DNA from 2 places in the Burkholderia sp. Bp9016 genome. Region 1 is predicted to be linked to the other one. Evidence: riboswitches for the same ligand, from Rfam matches in the RefSeq annotation. Region 1 holds a riboswitch; the other holds the start of a gene.
The links. A riboswitch is a leader RNA that binds a small molecule or an ion and turns the genes downstream of it on or off. The one in region 1 is predicted to bind cobalamin.
Positions count from the first base shown of each region.

Region 2: linked by a shared signal. The riboswitch ahead of DIE13_RS30600 (HoxN/HupN/NixA family nickel/cobalt transporter) and the one ahead of DIE13_RS23735 (CbtB domain-containing protein) in region 1 are both predicted to bind cobalamin.

Region 1 covers NZ_QTPY01000020.1:125,165-135,448, reverse strand. The annotation lists gene DIE13_RS23750 (2OG-Fe(II) oxygenase) at 9-752, opposite strand; gene DIE13_RS23745 (inorganic phosphate transporter) at 1,178-2,770, opposite strand; gene DIE13_RS23740 (histidine phosphatase family protein) at 2,923-3,534, opposite strand; cobalamin riboswitch at 3,587-3,729, shown strand; gene DIE13_RS23735 (CbtB domain-containing protein) at 3,763-3,972, shown strand; gene DIE13_RS23730 (CbtA family protein) at 3,986-4,708, shown strand; gene DIE13_RS23725 (LysR family transcriptional regulator) at 4,731-5,639, opposite strand; gene metE (5-methyltetrahydropteroyltriglutamate--homocysteine S-methyltransferase) at 5,768-8,062, shown strand; partial or broken gene glyA (serine hydroxymethyltransferase) at 8,206-8,460, shown strand; gene DIE13_RS33505 (TonB-dependent receptor) at 8,524-8,844, shown strand; gene DIE13_RS23710 (TonB-dependent receptor domain-containing protein) at 8,778-9,152, shown strand; gene DIE13_RS23705 (MFS transporter) at 9,245-10,284, opposite strand, start outside.
Region 2 covers NZ_QTPY01000041.1:165-10,448, forward strand. The annotation lists partial or broken gene DIE13_RS30580 (MFS transporter) at 1-10, shown strand, start outside; gene DIE13_RS30585 (chloride channel protein) at 68-1,387, shown strand; gene DIE13_RS30590 (BspC domain-containing protein) at 1,444-1,848, shown strand; gene DIE13_RS30595 (hypothetical protein) at 2,016-2,408, opposite strand; gene DIE13_RS30600 (HoxN/HupN/NixA family nickel/cobalt transporter) at 2,808-3,869, opposite strand; cobalamin riboswitch at 3,906-4,049, opposite strand; gene DIE13_RS30605 (DUF2946 domain-containing protein) at 4,079-4,597, shown strand; gene DIE13_RS30610 (hypothetical protein) at 4,705-5,622, shown strand; gene DIE13_RS30615 (copper resistance protein CopC) at 5,639-6,004, shown strand; gene DIE13_RS30620 (CopD family protein) at 6,007-6,924, shown strand; gene DIE13_RS30625 (copper chaperone PCu(A)C) at 7,001-7,459, shown strand; gene DIE13_RS30630 (hypothetical protein) at 7,505-7,954, opposite strand; gene DIE13_RS30635 (TonB-dependent receptor) at 7,996-10,116, opposite strand; gene DIE13_RS30640 (copper uptake system-associated protein) at 10,193-10,284, opposite strand, start outside.

The DNA.
Region 1 (10,284 bases):
CGGTATCGTTACTGCGCGTCATGAAAGATGATGCCGACCGTATGGCGGTGCCCGGTCCGGATGCGGCTCACGCCGTGACGCAGATTGACGCGATAGACGCCGCGCGTCCCTTGCACCGGCCTGCCATGCACCGCGAAGATCACCGCGTCGCCCTGCATCAGCGGCACTACTTCCGCACGCGACTGCATGCGGGGCCGCTGTTCCGTCAGTACGAACTCCCCACCAGTGAAATCCCGGCCCGGCGCCGACAGCAGGATCGCGACCTGCAGCGGAAAGACATGCTCGCCATACAGGTCCTGATGGAGGCAGTTGTAGTCGTCCGGGCCGTATTGCAGGATCAGTGGCGTCGGCCGCGTCTGGCCAGCCGCATGGCAGCGCGCGAGAAATGCCGCGTGCTCGGCCGGATAGCGGACGTCGATTCCGAGCGCCCGGTTCCACCGATTCGCGATCGGGGCGAGATGCGGATAGAGCGTTGTCCGCAGCGCATCGACGATCGTGGGCAGCGGATAGGCGAAATATCGGTACTCGCCGCGGCCGAAACCGTGCCGCGCCATGACGACGCGTGAACGGTACAGCGCATCGCGCGGGTAGAGTGCCGCCAGCGCCGCGCATTCCTCCAGCGAGAGCAGACCCGGTACGCGCGCGCATCCGTAGCGATCGAGTTCGGTATCGACGGTGGTCCAGTCGAGGGCGCTCACGTGCTGCGCCATGTCGACGGATTCGACGGCGGGTTGCAGATCGGCAATGTTCACGGGCGTACCTTGTTCGTCAGCGATGTGGTGTCGTGCAGGCATGCCATCGGCATCGAAGTACCCGGTATCGAGTGTGCTGCGATGCACAGCCGGTCGTTGTGGAACGGGCGGCGACGCGATGCCGGCAAGCGCGGCGCATGCCTGCGTCCACGGTGAAAGTCGATGAACCCAGTCTAATGTCGTCTGTGCGATGACGCGCTCCAGATCTTGCGCTTCAATCCGGAAAGAAGGGAGGGGTGCGGCGCGAGCAGCCGGTATGGCGGCTCGGAGTCTAGGCGAGGTTGACGCGGCGATGAGCCGGATGGACTTCGCTCCGTGTGAGCGAAACGAAAAGGCTACGACGCGAAGCACCGAAGCACCGAAGAACCGACTTCGAATCTTCCTCGGCGAGCGACCGGTCCCCCGGCCGCTCGCCGCTTCTCCGCTCAGGCGACCGAGCGGAACAACCAGTAAAGACCGGCCGCCAGCACAATCGATGCCGGCAACGTCAGTACCCATGCGAGCACGAGGCTGCGCACCGTGCTCCACTGCAGCCCGGAGCCGTTCGCCGCCATCGTGCCCGCGACACCCGATGACAGCACGTGCGTCGTCGAGACGGGCAACCCGTACGCGTCGGCCGCGCCGATCGTCAGCATTGCGACGAGCTCGGCCGATGCGCCCTGTCCGTACGTCAGATGCTGCTTGCCGATTTTTTCGCCGACGGTCACGACGATCCGCTTCCACCCGACCATCGTGCCGAGACCCAGTGCGATCGCGACCGCAACCTTCACCCAGGTCGGAATGAACTTGGTCGCGTGGTCGAGCTGCTTGCGGTAGTTGTCGATCGCGAGCTTGTCGTCGGCGGAAAATGCCGGTTGCCCCGACTTCTCGATCAGACGAATCGCTTCGGACACCAGATACATCGTGTTGCGCACGTTGTCGACGTCGCCCTGCGGCACGGCCGCCATCGAGCCCGACGAACCGACCGCGGTCGCCAGCGACGTGGACAGTTGCTGCACGCCCGGCAGCACGGCCGGCGTCATCTCGCGGCGCTGCACGAAGTGTTCGACGTCGGCGCGAGGATTCGCGGACGGTGCGACGCCGTTCGAGTATTTCGCGAACGTCGCGGCGGCCTGGTTCGCGACGGCGACGAACGTCTGCGATTCGGCCGGCGTGACGGCCTTGTTCAGTGCGTACGCGGTCGGCACCGTGCCGATCAGGATCAGCATGATGAGGCCCATGCCTTTCTGCCCGTCGTTCGACCCGTGCGCGAACGACACGCCGGTGCAGGTGAGGATCAGCAGGCAGCGAATCCAGAACGGCGGCGGCTGGTCCTTCGGCGGCTCCTTGTACAGATCCGGAACCCGAATGACGGCCTTCAGCACGAGCAACAGCAGCGACGCGCACAGGAAGCCGACGATCGGCGAGAACAGCAACGACTTGCCGACGCCGAGCGCCTGACCCCAGTCGACACCGCTCGTGCCGGACGGACCGTGCATCAGCTGGTTCATCAGCCCGACGCCGATGATCGAGCCGATCAGCGTATGCGAGCTCGACGACGGCAACCCGAAGTACCAGGTCGCGAGGTTCCACACGATTGCGGCGATCAGCAGTGCAAACACCATCGCGAAGCCCGAGCCGCTGCCGACCTGCAGGATCAGCTCGACCGGCAGCAACTGCAGGATGCCGAACGCGACGGCGCCGCTCGAAACCATCACGCCGAGGAAGTTCCACAGGCCGGACCAGATCACCGCGACGTTCGGCGTCAGCGAGTGGGTGTAGATCACGGTCGCGACGGCATTCGCCGTGTCGTGGAAGCCGTTGACGAACTCGAAGCCGAGCGCGATCAGCAGCGCGGCGCCGAGCATCAGATACGGGAACAACGATCCTTCGCGGACGGGCGACAGATCGGCAATCAGGTGGGTGGCGATATAGACGGCACCGATCGCGAGCACCAGCAGGAAGACGGCATAGCCGACCTGCCGGGTGCGTTCGGTGGAGCCGGGAGTATTGGCGGCGGACGAAGCAGGTTGATTCATGACGGCATCTCGTAAGGGAACCGCGTCCGATCCTAGCTTCGGCCACTCGTCAGTTTGATGACAGTCGGGAGGACGAATCGTTGTCTTACAGGTATGTAAGAAATGCGCGCATCGCCATTCATCACGTTGCCGCGTCGCGCCGGCCCGCATCGTCATCGGTATGGTCGGCAACGAACTTGCGTGTCGGTATCGCGCCCGTCGTCGTCGATGGTCAACGTCCAACCGTCCGGCGACCTGACGAATACCGTGCACGATAGCGGTGCGACGTCGATGCGCATCGCGGCCTGCGGTTCCATCCGCAACGCACACGCGATGGCTGTACGAACGATCGCCGCATGCGTGATCGCAACGACGTCGAGATCGCGCGGCAGACCGTCGAGCCAGGCGCGGACGCGCCATGCGACGTCTTCGAACGACTCACCGCCGTGCGGCGACGCAAGCGGCTCGCCGAGCCATGTGCCGAGTTCGTCCGGCAGGTCGCGCGCGAGATCGTGCAGTCGCTTGCCGCGCCAGCGGCCGTAGTCGACATCGCGAAGCGCATCGTCGAGTCGCGCGCGTAGCCCGAGCGCATCGGCGGTCTGTCGCGCGCAAAGCGCGGGACTGCTCAGCGCGACCGCGCGAGGGACGCCGGCGAACCGCTCGCGTACCGCGGCGGCGTCGGCCAGCCCGCGCGCGTCGAGCGGATCGTCGTCGGGAAACGTGCCGGTGCGCATCGCACGGGTCGATGCATGCGCGATCAGGCGCAGCAAGACAGGCTGGATCATGTCGGTAGTCGATTGTTCGAGGCGGCAGTGCGCGGCAGTGCCGATCATGCACCGGCCTTCAATACGCGAACGTTCGCGCGTACAATTCGCCCGATACGAAACGTGGAAGCCGGTGCAATTCCGGTGCGGTCGCGCCACTGTAACCGGGGATATTCGATCCCGGAAGCCAGACCTGCGTTCGTATTCCATCCAACATTTGCCGGGGCGCGATTCCCCTGAGGTGCATCCATGAGCGAAGCAATGCTGAAGCCGGCTGTCGTGCCGGCGCCCATCCCCGTCCGCGAACTGTTGCCGTGGGCCATCTTCGTCGGTCTGATCCTGCTGCTCGCGCTGTATTTCGTCGGCGCGGAACAGGGCGCGACGTCGATCGTGCCGGGCATGTACGTGCACGAGTTCGTGCACGACGGTCGCCACCTGCTTGGCTTTCCCTGCCACTGACGCGGAGTAGAAGATGGTCGGAAAGCTGCTCATGCGCGGGATGCTCGCAGGCATCGCCGCGGGTCTCCTCACGTTCGGTTTCGCGAAAATCGTCGGCGAACCGCAAGTCGATCAGGCAATCTCCTTCGAGGAAAAGTCCGATGCCGCCAAGGGCGAAGCGCCGGAGCCTGAACTGGTCAGCCGTCACACGCAGGCAGGCCTCGGCCTGCTGACGGGCGTCGTGACCTACGGCGCGGCGTTCGGCGGGCTGTTCTCGCTGGTCTTCGCGTTCGCATACGGACGAGGCAACCGCCTCCCGGCACGTCCGCTCGCCGCGTGGCTCGCGCTCGCGGCATTCGTCGCGCTCGTGATCGTGCCCAACATCAAGTACCCGGCCAATCCGCCATCGGTCGGCGACCCCGACACGATCGGCTATCGCACGGGCCTGTTCTTCCTGATGATCGCGATCTCGATCGCGACGATGGTGTTCTCGGTCAGCGTGCGTCGTCATCTGCTGGCGAAGCTCGGCCAGTGGAACGCGTCGATCGTGGCGGGCCTCGTGTTCATCGCGATCATCGCGGCCGTGCAGAACGGGCTGCCGTCGGTCAGCGAGTTACCGGCCGATTTTCCGGCAGCCGTGCTTTGGAAGTTCCGCGTGGCGGCGATCGGCATGCAGGTGATCATGTGGACGACGATCGGCCTGCTGTTCGGTGCGTGGGTCGAACGTGGCGAACGCATCGGCATGCGCGCCGCCTGACGCGCATTGCAACAGGGCGCGCCTAGCGCAGCATGCGCGGCGCGCTCCACGTCGATTCGCGCGCGAGCGCGACGAACGCGGCCAGATAGTCGATCGACGCGTCCGCTTCGCGGATGCCGAGGAAGATCTGCTTCGCGATTCCCTTCTTGCCCAGCTTGACCGGCACGACCGGCATCCGGTCCGCATATTCGTCGGCAAGCCATCTCGGCAGCGCGGCCACACCGCGCCCGCTCGCTATCATCTGCAGCATGATGTCGGTCGTCTCGATCGACTTGTGGCGCCGCGGCACGATGCCGGCCGGTGTCAGGAACTGGTTGTAGATGTCGAGCCGGTCCGTTTCGACCGGGTACGTGATCAGGATTTCGTCGCCGAGCTGCTCGGGCGTCACGTAGTCGGCATTGGCGAACCGGTGTGCGTCGGCGACCACCAGCACCTGCTCGTAATCGAACACGGGATCGAAGCGCAGCCCCGGCTTGTTCAACGGATCGGGCGTCACCAGCACGTCGATGTCATAGCCGAACAGCGCGCCGATGCCGCCGAACTGGAAGCGTTGCTTCACGTCGACGTCGACGTCCGGCCAGCGCGTCAGGTACGGCGACACGACCTTCAGCAGCCACTGATAGCACGGGTGGCATTCCATCCCGATGCGCAGCGTGCCGCGCTCGCCCTTCGCGTATTGCTTCATCCGCTCCTCGGCGAGCTCGAACTGCGGCAGCAGCCGGTTCGCCAGCTTCAGCAGATATTGCCCGCCCTGCGTGAGCCGCAGCCCGCGTCCTTCCCGATCCCAGATCGGCGTGCCGAGCTGCTGCTCGACCTTCCTGACGGTATGGCTGAGTGCCGATTGCGTGAGATGCAGCGCATTGGCCGCGGCCGTCAGCGAGCCCTGGCGCTCGACCTCACGGATCACGACGAGATGGAATCGTTCCAGCATGGATATCGCTCACTCAACTGATACATGAATGGATTTAATGGATGAATGAAATAATGCCATTTTATTTCATGGTTTGAAATCCCTATCATGGCTGCCGGATCCTCAATTTTTCTCTGTACGGCAACGTCATGGTTACGACACACAACCTCGGTTTTCCGCGCATCGGCGCAAAGCGCGAACTCAAGTTCGGTCTCGAACGCTACTGGAAGGGCGAATCGTCGCGCGACGAGCTGAAGTCGCTCGGTGCCGAGCTGCGCCACCGTCACTGGAACGACCAGCGCGATCTGGATCTGGCTCCGATCGGCGACTTCGCGTTCTACGACCAGGTGCTCGACATGAGCTTCACGCTCGGCAACCTGCCCAAACGCGTGCAGGGCTTCCAGGGCGACGCGCTCGACAACTATTTCCGCGTGGCGCGCGGCCGCTCGGCGCAATCGGCGGAAGAACATGCGGCGTGCTGCGGCGGCGTTTCGGCCGGCGAAATGACGAAGTGGTTCGACACGAACTATCACTACATCGTCCCGGAATTCCACGCGGACACGAATTTCTCGCTCGATCCGTCGCGCTTGCTCCAGCAACTGGCCGAAGCGCAGGCGCTGGGCGTCGCCGCGAAGCCGGTGATCCTTGGGCCCGTCACGTACCTGTGGCTCGGCAAGTCGAAGGACGATTCGGATCGTCTTGCACTGCTGCCGAAGCTGCTGCCGGTGTACGGCGCGCTGCTCGACACGCTGACCGCGCAGGGCGTCGAATGGGTGCAGATCGACGAACCGATCCTCGTCACCGAACTCGACGCCGAATGGCGCCAGGCATTCCGCACTGCTTACGCGGCGCTGGAAACGCGTCGCATCAAGCTGTTGCTCGCGACGTACTTCGGCCAGCTGCAGGACAACCTGACGCTCGCGGCGTCGTTGCCGGTCGACGGTTTGCACATCGACGCGATCAATGCCCGCGACGAAATCGACGCGCTGGTGCGTGAACTGCCGGCCGAGCGCGTGCTGTCGGTGGGCGCGATCAACGGCCGCAACATCTGGAAGACGGACCTGGGCGCAGCGCTCGACTGGCTCGAGCCGCTCGCCAAGCAACTGGGCGAGCGCCTGTGGCTCGCGCCGTCGTGCTCGCTGCTGCACGTGCCGGTCGATCTCGCGAGCGAAGAAAAGCTCGACGCGGAAATCCGCTCGTGGCTCGCGTTCGCGCTGCAGAAGCTCGACGAACTGAAGGTGCTTGCGACCGCGCTGAACGAAGGCCGCGACAAGGTGGCCGACACGCTTGCCGCGAATGCCGCCGCGATCGACTCGCGCCGCCGCTCGCCGCGCGTGAACAACCCGACGGTGAAGGCCGCGATCGCACGCATCGACGCGCAGCTCGGCAACCGCGTGAGCCCGTACACGGAGCGTGCGGCGAAGCAGTCGGCACGACTGAACCTGCCGGCTTTCCCGACGACGACGATCGGTTCGTTCCCGCAGACCGGCGAAATCCGCCAGGCGCGCAGCCAGTTCAAGGCGGGCGCGCTGGATGAAGCCGGCTATCGCAAGGCGATGCAGGCCGAGATCGTGCGCAGCGTCCGCGAACAGGAATCGCTCGAACTCGATGTGCTCGTGCATGGCGAAGCGGAACGCAACGACATGGTCGAGTACTTCGGCGAACAGCTCGACGGCTACGCATTCAGCCAGTTCGGCTGGGTGCAGTCGTACGGTTCGCGCTGCGTGAAGCCGCCGATCCTGTTCGGCGACATCAGCCGCCCGAAGGCGATGACGGTCGAATGGATCACGTACGCGCAGTCGCTGACGAGCAAGCCGATGAAGGGCATGCTGACCGGCCCGGTGACGATCCTGAACTGGTCGTTCGTCCGCGACGACCAGCCGCGCTCGGTGTCGTGCTACCAGCTCGCGCTCGCGATCCGCGAGGAAGTGCTCGATCTCGAGAAGGCCGGCGTGCGCGTGATCCAGATCGACGAGGCCGCACTGCGCGAAGGGTTGCCGCTGCGCCGCGCGCAATGGGGCGAGTACCTGAAGTGGGCGGTCGAGTCGTTCCGCATCACCGCGAATGGCGTGCAGGACGACACGCAGATCCACACGCACATGTGCTATTCGGAGTTCAACGACATCATCGCGTCGATCGCCGACATGGATGCGGATGTGATCACGATCGAGACGTCGCGCTCGGATATGGAACTGCTCGACGCGTTCGACAATTTCAAGTATCCGAACGAAATCGGGCCGGGCGTGTACGACATCCACTCGCCGAACATCCCGACACAGGATCACATCGTCGGCCTGATGAAGAAGGCGGCCGAGCGTATTCCGGCGGAGCGCCTGTGGGTGAACCCGGATTGCGGGCTGAAGACGCGTCAGTGGGCGGAAGTGATTCCGGCACTGACCAACATGGTCGCGGCCGCGAAGACGCTGCGCAACCAGGTGCAATGACGCAGGTGCAATAACGCGCGGACGCTGCACGCCTGCTGTCTCGATCGTCGATCGGCGGCGGGCGTTGCGCCGGTTCGGACCGTCCCGGGCAGGCCCCGGGACGTGTCGTTTCGAATGTTTGATTTTCGAGGGCCATTCCCGCCATGTGCGAACGCAATCGCTATCCGCTCGACCCGACCGATCCGGAACTGTTCGATGCCATTCTGCTGGAAAACCGCCACCAGGAAGCCCATGTCGAGCTGATCGCGTCGGAAAACTACACGAGCCCGGCCGTGATGGCCGCTCAGGGTTCGCAGCTCACGAACAAGTACGCGGAAGGTTATCCGGGCAAGCGCTACTACGGCGGCTGCGAATACGTCGACGTCGTCGAGCAACTGGCGATCGACCGCGTGCGCGCGCAAGCGGCCGAGCTGACGCGCCGTTTCCCCGTGTATTCGTGACAGCGTGCTGAGGAGGCGACGGTGAGCAACGTGGCGAACGATGCGGTTGAACGGCTGTTGGGCGCGATCGAGGAAGACAGCGACGATTGCTGGGCAATGTACGAGGAGATCGGTCGTGTGGTCGACGGCCGGCTCGACGCGACGGCCGCGCTGTTTCGAATCAACGACAACAACCGCGCGGTGGCCGATCCGTGGCATCCGGACTTCTTCCTCGCGGAAGGCCACGTGCGCGACCAGGGCGTCGAGCTCGATGTGACCGGCCAGCCGACGCCGGACTGGAACCTCTATGCGGGCTTACGTACCTGGATGCCGGTTACGACAGCGGCAGCGACGCCTACCTGACGGACGGTACGGACCCGAAACACCTGTTCAAGCTGTCGACCAAGTACACGTTCTCGCGGGGCGTGTTGCGCGGTGTGTCGATCGGCGGCGGTCTGCTCGCGCAGACGAGCATCACGCGCGGCGTCGAGCAGGGCGAATATGCGATCTTCAATGCGCAGATCGGCTATCGCTTCAACAAGCATCTCGAAGCGTCGCTGCAGTTGAACAACATGTTCAACCGCGATTACTACATCCGTCCGCCGAGCCGGTTCTACAGCGTGTTTGGCGACAAGCGCAACGTGATGCTCACGCTGCGTTCGGACTTCTGACGGCGGCAATGAAAAAAGGGCGGCACGATGTGCCGCCGTTCGCGGGAGACGACCGGGCGGGCGCGTGACGAAGCCGGCCCGGTGCTTCGAGACTACGCCGTGCGCGTGCCGCGCGGCAGTGGCGCGTTCGTCTTGTCCGGAGCACCGGCATCGTCGATGCTGACGCGGCGCGAGATCAGCCAGACGCACACCGACGACAGCACGGCGGCGCTCATGTACTGGACCGCGAGCGGCCACCATTGCGGCGCGGCGTTCTGCGCGATCAGCGTCGCCACGAGCGGCGTGAGGCCGCCGGCGAGGGCGCCGCATACCTGGTACGCGATCGAGATCGCCGTGTAGCGGATGCGCGCGATGAAGATGCCGCTGACGAAGCCGGCAACCACCGAGTAGTAGCCCGATTCCGCGAGCGTCGCGAGACCGACGCCGACCGTGATCGACAGCGGCGTGCCCATATGCACGAGCGGCAGCATCACGAACGGGACGATCGCGGCCCACGCGCCGGTGATCAGCAGCACGCGCGTCGTGCCGAAGCGTTGCGCCAGGAACGCGGCCGCGAGCTGCACGACGAACTGCAGCACGGCGACGATGGTCATGCAATGCAGCACCATCGACCGGTCGAGCGACAGGAACTGCGTCGCGTAGCTGATCATGAAGATGTTGCTGAAATACACGCCGGCGATGCCGTACACGTTCGCGCCGATCGCGAGCAACAGCAGCGGCCAGTACGTGAGCGCTTCGCGCACCGGGTTTTGCGCGGTGTTGCCGCTCTTCTTCACTTCCTCGAACTCGGGCGACTCGGACACGCTCGCGCGGATCACGAACCCGACGGCCAGCAGCACGGCACTCGCGAGGAACGGCACGCGCCAGCCCCAGCTCATCATGTCGTCCTTCGACAGCGTGCTGATTGCGCCGAACGCGAGCATCGACAGGATCAGGCCGCTCGCGCTGCCCAACTGCGCGAACGATGCGAAGAACGTGCGCTTGCCTTCGGGCGCATGCTCGCCGGCGAGCAGCACCGCGCCGCCCCATTCACCGCCGACCGCGATGCCTTGCAGCACGCGCATCAGCACGAGCAGGATCGGTGCGAGCATGCCGGCCTGTGCATAGGTGGGCAATGCGCCGATCGCGACGG
Region 2 (10,284 bases), on a different contig from region 1:
GCGAACCTGAACGATCAGGGCACCGTTTGAAAATGAACAAGACTGACGAGTGGGTAGGGGGAGACCGATGATCCGCATTTCCGCGCTCGCAGATCGACGCGCGTTGCTGCATGCGCGGCGTCTTTGGCTTCACTATGGCGTGTTCTGGCTGGGTGCGGTGGCCGTCGGCCTCGTAGCGGTGCTTTACGCGAAGCTGATCGATTTCGGCTACGCGGTGTTTCTGGGCTATGCGGCCCAACATGCATGGTTGCCGCTGATCGTCACGCCGACGATCGGGGCGGTTACGGTCTGGCTGACGCGGAGATTCTTCGATGGTGCGGAGGGGAGCGGCATTCCACAGGTGATTGCCATGCTGCATGCTCCAGGCAACACGGCGGCGCGGTTGCTCAAGTTCCGGATCCTGATCGGGAAGATACTCGTCTCGTTCCTGGCCATTCTCGGCGGGTTCACGATCGGTCGTGAAGGCCCGACGATTCACGTCGGTGCCGCACTCATGTTCAACCTGCGGAAGTTTTATCCTCAGCGCTTTCGTGCGATTCGCCCGGGCGTGCTCGAGCACCGGCTGGCCCTCGCGGGCGCGGCGGCAGGCCTTTCCGCCGCGTTCAATGCACCGCTCGCCGGCGTCGTGTTCGCGATCGAGGAACTCACACGCAGTTTCGAGCAACGGACGAGTGGCGTGCTGATCACGGCGATCATCTTCGCCGGTATCGTATCGCTTGGCCTTCAGGGTAACTACGTTTATTTCGGCACGATCGACGTAGGCGCGCACCTGCCTCAGTCGCTGGCGCTTGCGGTCGTCCTCATCGGTGTGATCGCGGGCGTCATGGGCGGAATCTTCTGCTGGCTGTTACTCAACACGCGACGCTGGATGCCGCAAGGGCTTCAGGATTTTCGTGCAGGTCAGCCCGTGCTGTTCGGCGCGGCGTGCGGGCTGGTCGTCGCAGTCGTCGGTGTGGCGACACACGGCCATACGTTCGGCAGCGGATACGCGGAAGCCCGCGGCATGCTCGAAAGCCATACGAACGTCAGCGTCCTGTACCCGGTGTTCAAGATGGTTTCGATGATTGGCTCGTACCTGCCCGGTGCGCCGGGCGGCTTGTTTGCTCCATCGCTCGCGATCGGTGCAGGGATCGGCAATACGCTACATATTCTGTTCTCGGGCATGCAACTTCAGATGCTGATCGCGCTCGGGATGGTCGGCTATCTGGCCGCGGTCACGCAGAGCCCGATCACCGCGTTCGTGATCGTCATCGAGATGATCAACGGCCACGCACTCGTCATCTCGTTGATGGCCACGGCGCTGATCGCCAGCCGCGTCTCGCGATTTTTTGCTCCGCCGCTGTACGAAGCGTTGTCGACACGCTATTTTCCCGCTGACCACCGATGACCTTGCGGGGCATTGCTCCGGGCATCGAAGATCATTAACTGCGTTCGTCTCGACTCATGAAGGGCCTGCTGTTTATTCTCGCCACGTTGCTGCTGCTGTTTGTGTCTGTCGCACGCTTGCGCGCCGAAGATACGATTCCCGAGGATTACCGCTACCTGGCACGTATGAACGTTCGTCCGATCGTCATCGATTGTGTCGCGGAAATCGACCGATGGATTCGAACGTCGGCGAAGTACGACATGTTTCTCGCGCCTGACGTCCGGTTGCTGAGGGCCAAGGTTCGAGCTTTTCGCGGGATGGAGGATCATTCCAACAGCGAGCCGCTGGTCGATTCAACGGTGACTGTTCGCGCTTCAGCGCGCCTGCGGCCTCGTGGTGCGTGGCTCCCCGTGACTGCGAAGTGCAAAATCTGGCGTGCACACGTGGTGAGCGTCATGCTGAAGCCGTCGGATTTGCGGTGACGGGTTCATCGATCCTGAACTGCAACCGCTACCCGGGTATTCGCGAGCAGTGATGTATCGGCGCCACTATCCGGCGGGATGACGATGATGGTCGCGTGTTGTGATCTCTGCGTTGGCGGGTGACCCTCGCCCATATCGGCGGATCTGTGCGGCCAAGTTTCGCGCGCTCATGATTGCGGGACGGTCGGCGTGCCTGCCGCACCATGGATCACGTGGAGATGGAGACAGCCGCGTACCATCGATAAATAGAGCCCGTCGGCACGGCGCTGACGGAAATACTCGACGTGTGAATGATGCCCGTCCGGCATGATACGCAGACCGACCGGCACGCCTCGAAAGAACGATTCGGCGCGCAGCGTAATCGTTCCGGCGCGCTCGCCGAGATGCAGTTGCCGCGTGCTCTGTTTCCACCGACGAGCGACGCAATTCGCGACTTCCGTCGCAGATATATTGGAGTTTGCAGAGAACACGGGCGACTGCCCCAATACACCCTCGCGACGAGAACACGCTATGAGGAGCACGCAGATTCCCGCGGCAATTGTCATGTGCCAAATGTTCAACGGTGTCCTCACGATTCCATGCGGCAGAAGTCGAATCCATCGGTCAAGTTGCGTCACAGTGTGACATGAAAGATGAGTGGCAGCGGTGATTTGATGACTGGATATCTCGCATGTCAAGAAGCGCTTGACGCTTCGGGCGCACCAGGCGGGAAATGCATCAGACCGTGCGGTAGTAGCAGGCGGAACGCGACGACCAGCAGTAGCAACGAGGCAACGGCGGGATTTGTCAAACGCTGCGCAAGCAGTTGACGTAAGCGGATCGAAATACACAGGCCTGACTGCGCTGTTTCGTCGTCTGATGCACCGTTGTCGGATGATGGATGTTGGTCTACTTGCCGGATGGCTACAAGGACCTTGTCGAGTCGGGGCGGAAAATATCCGCCCGCTGTTGTCGGCCAATCACGTGCGCGTCTTCAACCATTCCTCGTCGAAACGCTTGACTCGATAGATCACGATGGACGCGATCCAGCTGACTGCAAAGATAGCGATGATGATGTAGCCGAGCATGCCGAAGTTGTCGTTGAGCGTGCCGATCGCGTCCCACGGCGTACCCTTCAGGTCAAGCTGATCGGCGAGCAGGCCGAGCGCCTCGATGCCGCCGATCACAAGCGCGACCACGATCGACACCAGCGTGATCGTCATGTTGTAGTAGATCTTGCGCAGCGGCTTCTGGTAAGCCCAGCCGTAAGCGCCGAGCATCAGGTGGCCGTCGAGCGTGTCGACGAGCGACATGCCTGCGCTGAACAGGACGGGAAAGACCATGATGGCCCACGGAGACAGGCCCTTCGCCGCCTGTGTCGCGGCGATGCCAAGCAGGCTGATTTCGGTCGCCGTGTCGAAACCGAGGCCGAACAGGAAGCCGATCGGGTACATGTGCCAGCTCCGCGTCACCAGCCGGAACAGCGGGCGGAACAACCGCGCGAGAAAGCCACGATCGGCGAGGAGCATGTCGAAATCGTCGTCGACGTATGCGCCGCCACTGCGGATGTGACGCCAGGCGCGGTAGATGCCGCGCAGGATCATGAGGTTCATCAGCGCGAGCGCGAACAGGAAAAACGCTGAAACGGCCGTGCCGATGATGCCGCCGATCGCCTTGAAGTTGTCGAACCGGCTCTGGATCGCCGTGGTCGCGAGTGCGACCGCGATCGATGCAAGTACGACGACGGTCGAATGGCCAAGCGAGAAGAAGAACCCTACCGCGACCGGCCGTTTTTTTTCCTGCATCAGCTTGCGCGTGACGTTGTCGATCGCGGCGATATGGTCGGCGTCGACCGCATGTCGGAGTCCAAAGCCGTATGCGAGCATCGCGGTGCCGAGCAGGACCGGATAGGCATGGAACGCCACCAGGGCCCATACCCATGCAAACACGTTGATGGCGATCAGCACGCCATAAATGCCCAGCAACTTCCGCCGTACGCTGGCGTTCGAGTCGTTGAAAATCTGAGTGAATCGGTCAAGCATCGAGAATCTCCCGGAAAGCACGCGTTCCGAATGGTGAAAGGGCAGGTGCACAACGAGGTCTGGCTTCGGGATCGACTGCGATTGCAAACGCCGTCCCGATACAGTGGCGCGACCGTACCGGAATCTCACCGGTTTCCCGTTGTGTCTGCGTCAAGAGAAATCAACTCCGCTTATACCGCGCGGAAACCGAAAAGTCGATTCCGTTCGTGATGGTGCTCGAGCCGATTTCTTTCACATTACATTCGGAAATATCGCATTCGTTTACTGAAATATTTCGGGAGCTTGATCCTTTTCCAGCATGGCATAATCGCCGTCCGTCACGTCCCATGTCATCGTCTCTGCGCGTCATGTACGTCGCCCGTTTCCGCAAACCCGGCAGCCTGATCGGATTGATTGCAATCCTGATGATGGCGCTCGCCCCTGCGGTTTCGCAGATGATGATGTCGCGTCACCAGCTCGTCGACGCACTGACCGTCTATTGCACCGCAAGCGTCGACGAAGTGTCGGCCGCACATGACGGCAAGCCGTCGCACGCGGCAAAGACGCACTGGCAGGCTTGTCCCTATTGCAGTTTCTTCGCTCACGCGACTGCGTTGCCGGGGCACGCCGTCGTGCTTGCCACTCTGCGTCCCGGTTCGCAGAGGCCGGTCGTATCGGCCTCGAATCCGGCTCGCATCAGCCTCGTCCACACGGTCGCGCAATCCCGTGCGCCGCCCGCATTCTCCTGATTTCGTCTGATTTTTCTGCCTGAAAAATTGCCGCCCGCGAAGCGCGAGGCGGCGAGTCGTCGCGCGTACGCGCGACGATATCGAACGACAACCGGAGAACACACGACATGCCTCGTAATACCGAACGGCGCGCGCTTCGCGCATGCGCCGCGCTGCTGGCCACCTGCGCCGGCCTTTCCCATGCTTCTTTCGCCAATGCGCACGCCGTGGTCGGCGACCGCGTCTTTCCTGCCACGATGACAGTGGACGACCCCGGTGTCGGCGACGAGTTCGACATGCAGTTCGGCCATATCAAGTCGCCGGACGACAACGGCGACAACATGAACGTCAATACCGTGTCGTACGAGTGGGACAAGCTGATCACCAAGAACCTCGCGTTCAGCGTCGCCAGCCAGTACGTGTCGCAGAACGATCCGAACGGCGGTTCCGCGAAGGGCTGGGATAACGTCACGCTCGGCGTGAAGTACCTCGTCTACACGAACGCCGCGCACGAATTCATGGCGTCCGTCGGCCTGGAAACCGAGATCGGCGGCACCGGCGCGAAATCGATCGCGAACGCGTACTCGACATTTACGCCGACCGTCTACCTCGGCAAGGGCTTCGGCGATCTGCCCGCGTCGCTCGGCTATCTGCGCCCGCTCGCGCTGACGGCCGAACTCGGGCCGAACCTGACCACAGCGTCGTCCGACCAGGGGCCGAACTCGTTCGGCTGGGGCTTGACGCTGCAATACAGCATCCCGTACCTGCAGCAGCAGGTGAAGAACCTCGGCCTGCCGCAGCCGCTCAGCAACATGGTGTTCGTCGTCGAGGCGCCGATGAGCACATGCACGGCGGGTGCGTGTTCAGGCCAGACGACCGGGACGATCAACCCGGGCGTACTGTGGCTCAACCGCTACGGACAATTCGGCGTCGAGGCGCAGATTCCCGTTAATCGGGCATCGGGCAACCATGTCGGCGTGATCTTCGACGCGCATCTGTATTTCGACGACCTGTTCCCCGGCTCGCTTGGCAAGCCGCTGTTCTGATCCACGGAGAAACCGCATGAATCTTTCGACCACGATGCGCGCGGCGGCGGCCGCGCTGCTGCTCGCCGCCGCGCAACTTGCTCACGCGCATGCGTATCCGACGCATCAGCAGCCGTCCGCGGGCGAAACCGTTACCGCGTCGCCGAAAACCGTCGCGATCGATTTCGACGACGCGCTCGAACCCGCATTTAGCTCGATCGCCGTCACCGATGCGCAGGGGCACGCCGTCACGAACGGCAAGCCCGAAGTCGACGCGGCGAACAAGAAGCACATGTCCGTCGCGCTGAATTCGCTGTCGCCGGGCGTTTACGCGGTCGCGTGGGTGGCCGTCGCGGTCGACGGCCACCGGACGCAGGGGCACTATACGTTTACGGTGAAGTAGCCGTGGACGTGCTCGTCGACGCGCAGATCGCGTTGGCCGCCGTTCAGGACCTGCTGTTCGCCACGACGGCGGGCTTGCTCGCGTGCGGCTCGATCGACCGGCGCATCGGATTGTTTGACCAACGGGCGCTGCGCGTCGTGCGCGCTGCGCTCGGCCTCGCGCTTGCACTGACGGCGTTCGGCTATCTGTGGCTGCAAGCCGCCGTGATGAGCGGCTCGCCGCTCGCCGACGCCGGACCTGCTGTCGTGGCCGTGCTCACGGAATCGCATTTCGGTATCGCCTGGTCGATCGGATGTTCAGGCGCGCTGCTCGTCGCGGCGGGCATCCTCGCGCGCGGCCGCGACGCCGTGCCGTGCGCCGCGGGCATCCTGCTCTGGGCCGCCGGCAAGGCGGCCATGGGTCACGCGGCCGATGGCGGCGACTTTTCGTGGCGTGAAGCGGTGCACCTGACGCACGTACTCGCGACAGCGATGTGGGCCGGTGGCGTGATCGCTGCCACGGGCCTGTTGCGGTGCCTCGGGCGTACCGGGACCGCGAGCGTTCCGGCGCAACAGACGGCTGCGTTCTGCTCGGCGCTCTCCCATCTCGCGACCGGTGCATTCGCTATCGTGCTCGTCACGGGGCTCTACAACGTGCTGCAGGATACGGCGCAAACCAGCGCGGCGCTGTTTGGCATAGCCTGGGGCCGGGTGCTCGCGGCAAAGCTCACGTGCGTCGCATTTGCGGCGTTGCTCGGCGGCTGGAACCGCCTGGTCGTATTGCCCGATCTGCGCTTGCGTGCCGAACGGCACGATACCGGTTATCCGGCCGCGCAACGCCGCTTCGACATGGCGCTTGCCGTCGAGGCCGTCGTCATGGTCGCGGTCCTGGCGCTTGCAGCGTTGCTGGGCCATACGGCGCCGACGGCGGGCGCGTCCTGACGACACGTTTGCTCACGGAACAAGGCAGGGGTATGGGCCCCTTCGTTATCCAACCATTCATGACAGAGGATCGGCAATGAATATCACGAAAACAACGCGTGCTGCGCTCGCGTTCCTGTCCGCCGCCGCATTGTCGCCGGTCGTGCATGCGGCGCCGGCACAATCGGTCGCCGTCTCCGACTGCTGGATTCGCGGGATGCCCGGCAATTTGCCGTCGGGCGGCTTCTTCAACGTGAAGAACCGCAGCGGCAACCCGATCGACCTGACCGGCGTCGACAGCAATGCTTTCGGCATGGCGATGCTGCACCAGACACAATCGAACGGAAGCACGTCGACCATGGTGATGGTCGACAAGGCGACGGTACCGGCCGGCGGCACGCTGTCGTTCGCGCCGGGCGGCTATCACCTGATGCTTGAGCAGCCGACGCATCCGCTGAAGGTCGGTACGACGCTGCCGCTCACCTTCACGTTCGGCGACGGCGAGAAAGTCACCGCGCAGTGCATGGTGAAGGCACCGGGAACGATGGCGAAGTAGACGCGGCAAACGAGCATGCCGGTGCCAATACGCACCGGCATGCTTCTACCATTTGAACGTCTGCCACCGGTACGTGTCGTCGAGCGACTCGATGACGAGCCGCTCGACCGGAACGGGTTTGACCGATCCGTACCATTCGAGCGGATCCGCGCCTTGACGCACGCCTGCTGCGACCAGCGCGTCGCGTGCCGTGTCCTCGATCCGCGCCCGTCGCCAGAGTGCCTGATCGTGAAGCAGCTTCGTCGCGTCGATCCCGAAGCGTACGAGTCCACCGCCAGCTTGGCGCGTTTGCCACATCGTCAATGTCACGCGATCGCCGGTGCCCGGGTCGATCGCCCGTCTGTTGGCCGTTTTCTCCCAGTACGGATTGCGCGAGAACCACGCGACAGGCTTCGCTTCCGGTGCCATGTCGAGCGTTTTCGGCATGATGACTTCGCTCATGATGATGGACTCGAAGTGCAACATGACCGTGTAGTGCCATGCCATCGTAACCATGCGGACATTTCCTTTTTCGATTGAACGTATGCCGTGATGTTTCAGTAGCGCATGGTCAGCGACGCGAACGCGGCCCGGCCGGGCGCTGGCGAATGCAGTGTCTGCGAGCCGTCGTACCAGACGTATTCGTTGAACCGGTTGAACAGGTTCGTCACCTGCAGCTCGACGGTTGCCCGTTTCGATACGCGATAGGCGGCTCGCGCGTTGACGGTCACCGCCGCGCCGAAGCGGCCGGTCGAGTTGGTTTGCTCGAGGTAGTACGCGCTCTGTGCATTGCCCCATGCCGACACGTCGAGTTCGGGCGTTGCCCGCCAGTCGATCCCGGCCGACAACAGATGGTTCGGCACGTGATCGACCTGCTTGCCGGCGCTCGCCGGGCTCGCAGGCCCCGGATCGACAATGCGCGCCATCTGGTACGTGTACCCGAACCACAGCCCGACATCCCGCGCCACACGCAGGTTGGCCTGCAGGTCGATCCCGTGGCGCTTCGTCTTGCCGAGATTGTCGTAGTCGCCGGTCGGGTCGTTCAGCTTGCGGCGTACCTCGTTGGTCGCGAGCTGTTCCCAGTAAGCAACGCGGCCGTCAAGCCAGTCCGCCGGCTGGAATTTCACGCCCAGCTCCCAGCCGTCGTTGATCGACGGCGCGAGATCCCCGGTGCGCGGCGGGATCTTGTACGCGCCGGCACCGACGCCGACCTGAAATGAACGGCCGTAGTTGCCATACACGCTGTAGCCGTGCCACGGCGTATAGACCGCACTGATTTTCGGCTGGCCAATCACGCCGTAGCCGTTCATGTCGTAGCGCGCGCCGCTCAGGTTGTTGGTGAGTTGCCCGCTCAACACGTCGACGCGATAGGCAGGCACGATCTTCAGCGCTTCGACCGGCTTCACGACGGCCTGCACGTATGCGCCCCAGGTGTCGTACGAGAACGCCTGATCGCGGGTTTGCGATGTGCGCACGTGGCGGTCGGTGAGCCAGCGGCGGCTGACATTGTCCTGCCACTCGCCGCTCACGCCGGCCTCCAGCGCAAAATCGCGCAGCCAGTTCACACGCGGACGGAACGTCAGGGTGCTCAGAAAGCCGAGATGTCGCTCGTCGGAGAAACGCTCCTGCTGGCTGGTCGCCGAAGAGAACGTGACCCAGCGGCGCTCGCGAAACGTGTTCAGGTACGCGATCGTCGACCACGACAGCCGGTTCGTGAGATCCACATCGGCGTACAGCGCGTACTGTCCCGTTTCTCGGGTTGCCTGATCGGTCGAGTTGAATGTGTACGAGGCGCGCGGATTCGTGTGGGCGTCCGCGCCGCTCAGGTAGCCGGCCTCGTCGGCCGACACGCGCGCGTATCGTGCGGAGAAACCGACGCGTACGTCGGCTGTCGGGCTGTAGAACCACTTGCCGGCCACGCCAGCCTTGTCCGATCCCGAGTGATCGCGATAGCCGTCCGACTTGCGGTAGCCGAACGCGTAGTTCTGCGAGAACGTGTCGGTTTCATGGCCGGCGACCGTTTCCGCATCGAACGTGTCGTAGCTGCCGTAGCCGATCCGGCCGCGTGCGTAGGTGCCACCCGTGAGTGTCGCGATCGACGCGTTGCCGGCGATCGCGTGCAGCCCATAGCGCGGGTCGTTGGTGCCGCGCACCGTCTCGAGCGAGTCGATTTCGAGTGGAAACACGGCATCCATGAACGGCATGTTGCCGTCGTTGCTGTTCGACGGCAGGCCGTCGATCAGCAGCTTGACCGCATTGATCTCGCCCTCGCCGTTGAAGCCGCGAAAAGACAGCTTGCCTGAAGTGGTGCCCTGGTTGAAGTCGGTCAGCAGCACGCCCGGTAACTGGCCGAACAGTTCCCATGGACTGCGCGCGTTCCGGTTCTCGATATGCTCGGCGTCGACGCGGTCGACCGAGGTCAGGATATTCCTGGACGTCAATGCGCCGGTACGCGCGCCGCTGACGTCGATGGTGCCGAGTACGAAGGTAGAGTCGCCGGTCCCGGCTGCGGTCGGATCGGTTTTCGGTGCGGCTCGGGTGTGGCCGCCGCGCGTATCGGCAGACTCGCCATCGTCGCGCTCGGCGTCAGGTTGTGCGGCGGGCTCGGCCTGCGCGGTCATCGCGATCGCGATGCATGCGGGAGCAAGCCACGCTTTCCGGTTGTGTCGAATGCTCATCAAAATCTCTGATTCGGTTGATTGGAGTCGGGACGAATCCCGTCGTGCCGCGGCCACGGCACGCCAGGTCGTGACGTCAATGCGGAGCGGCACCCGATGCGGAAGACACGTCGGAGGGCATGCGGAATCGGTCGAAACGCGCGACCGTGATCGCGCGCATCGGCCGCT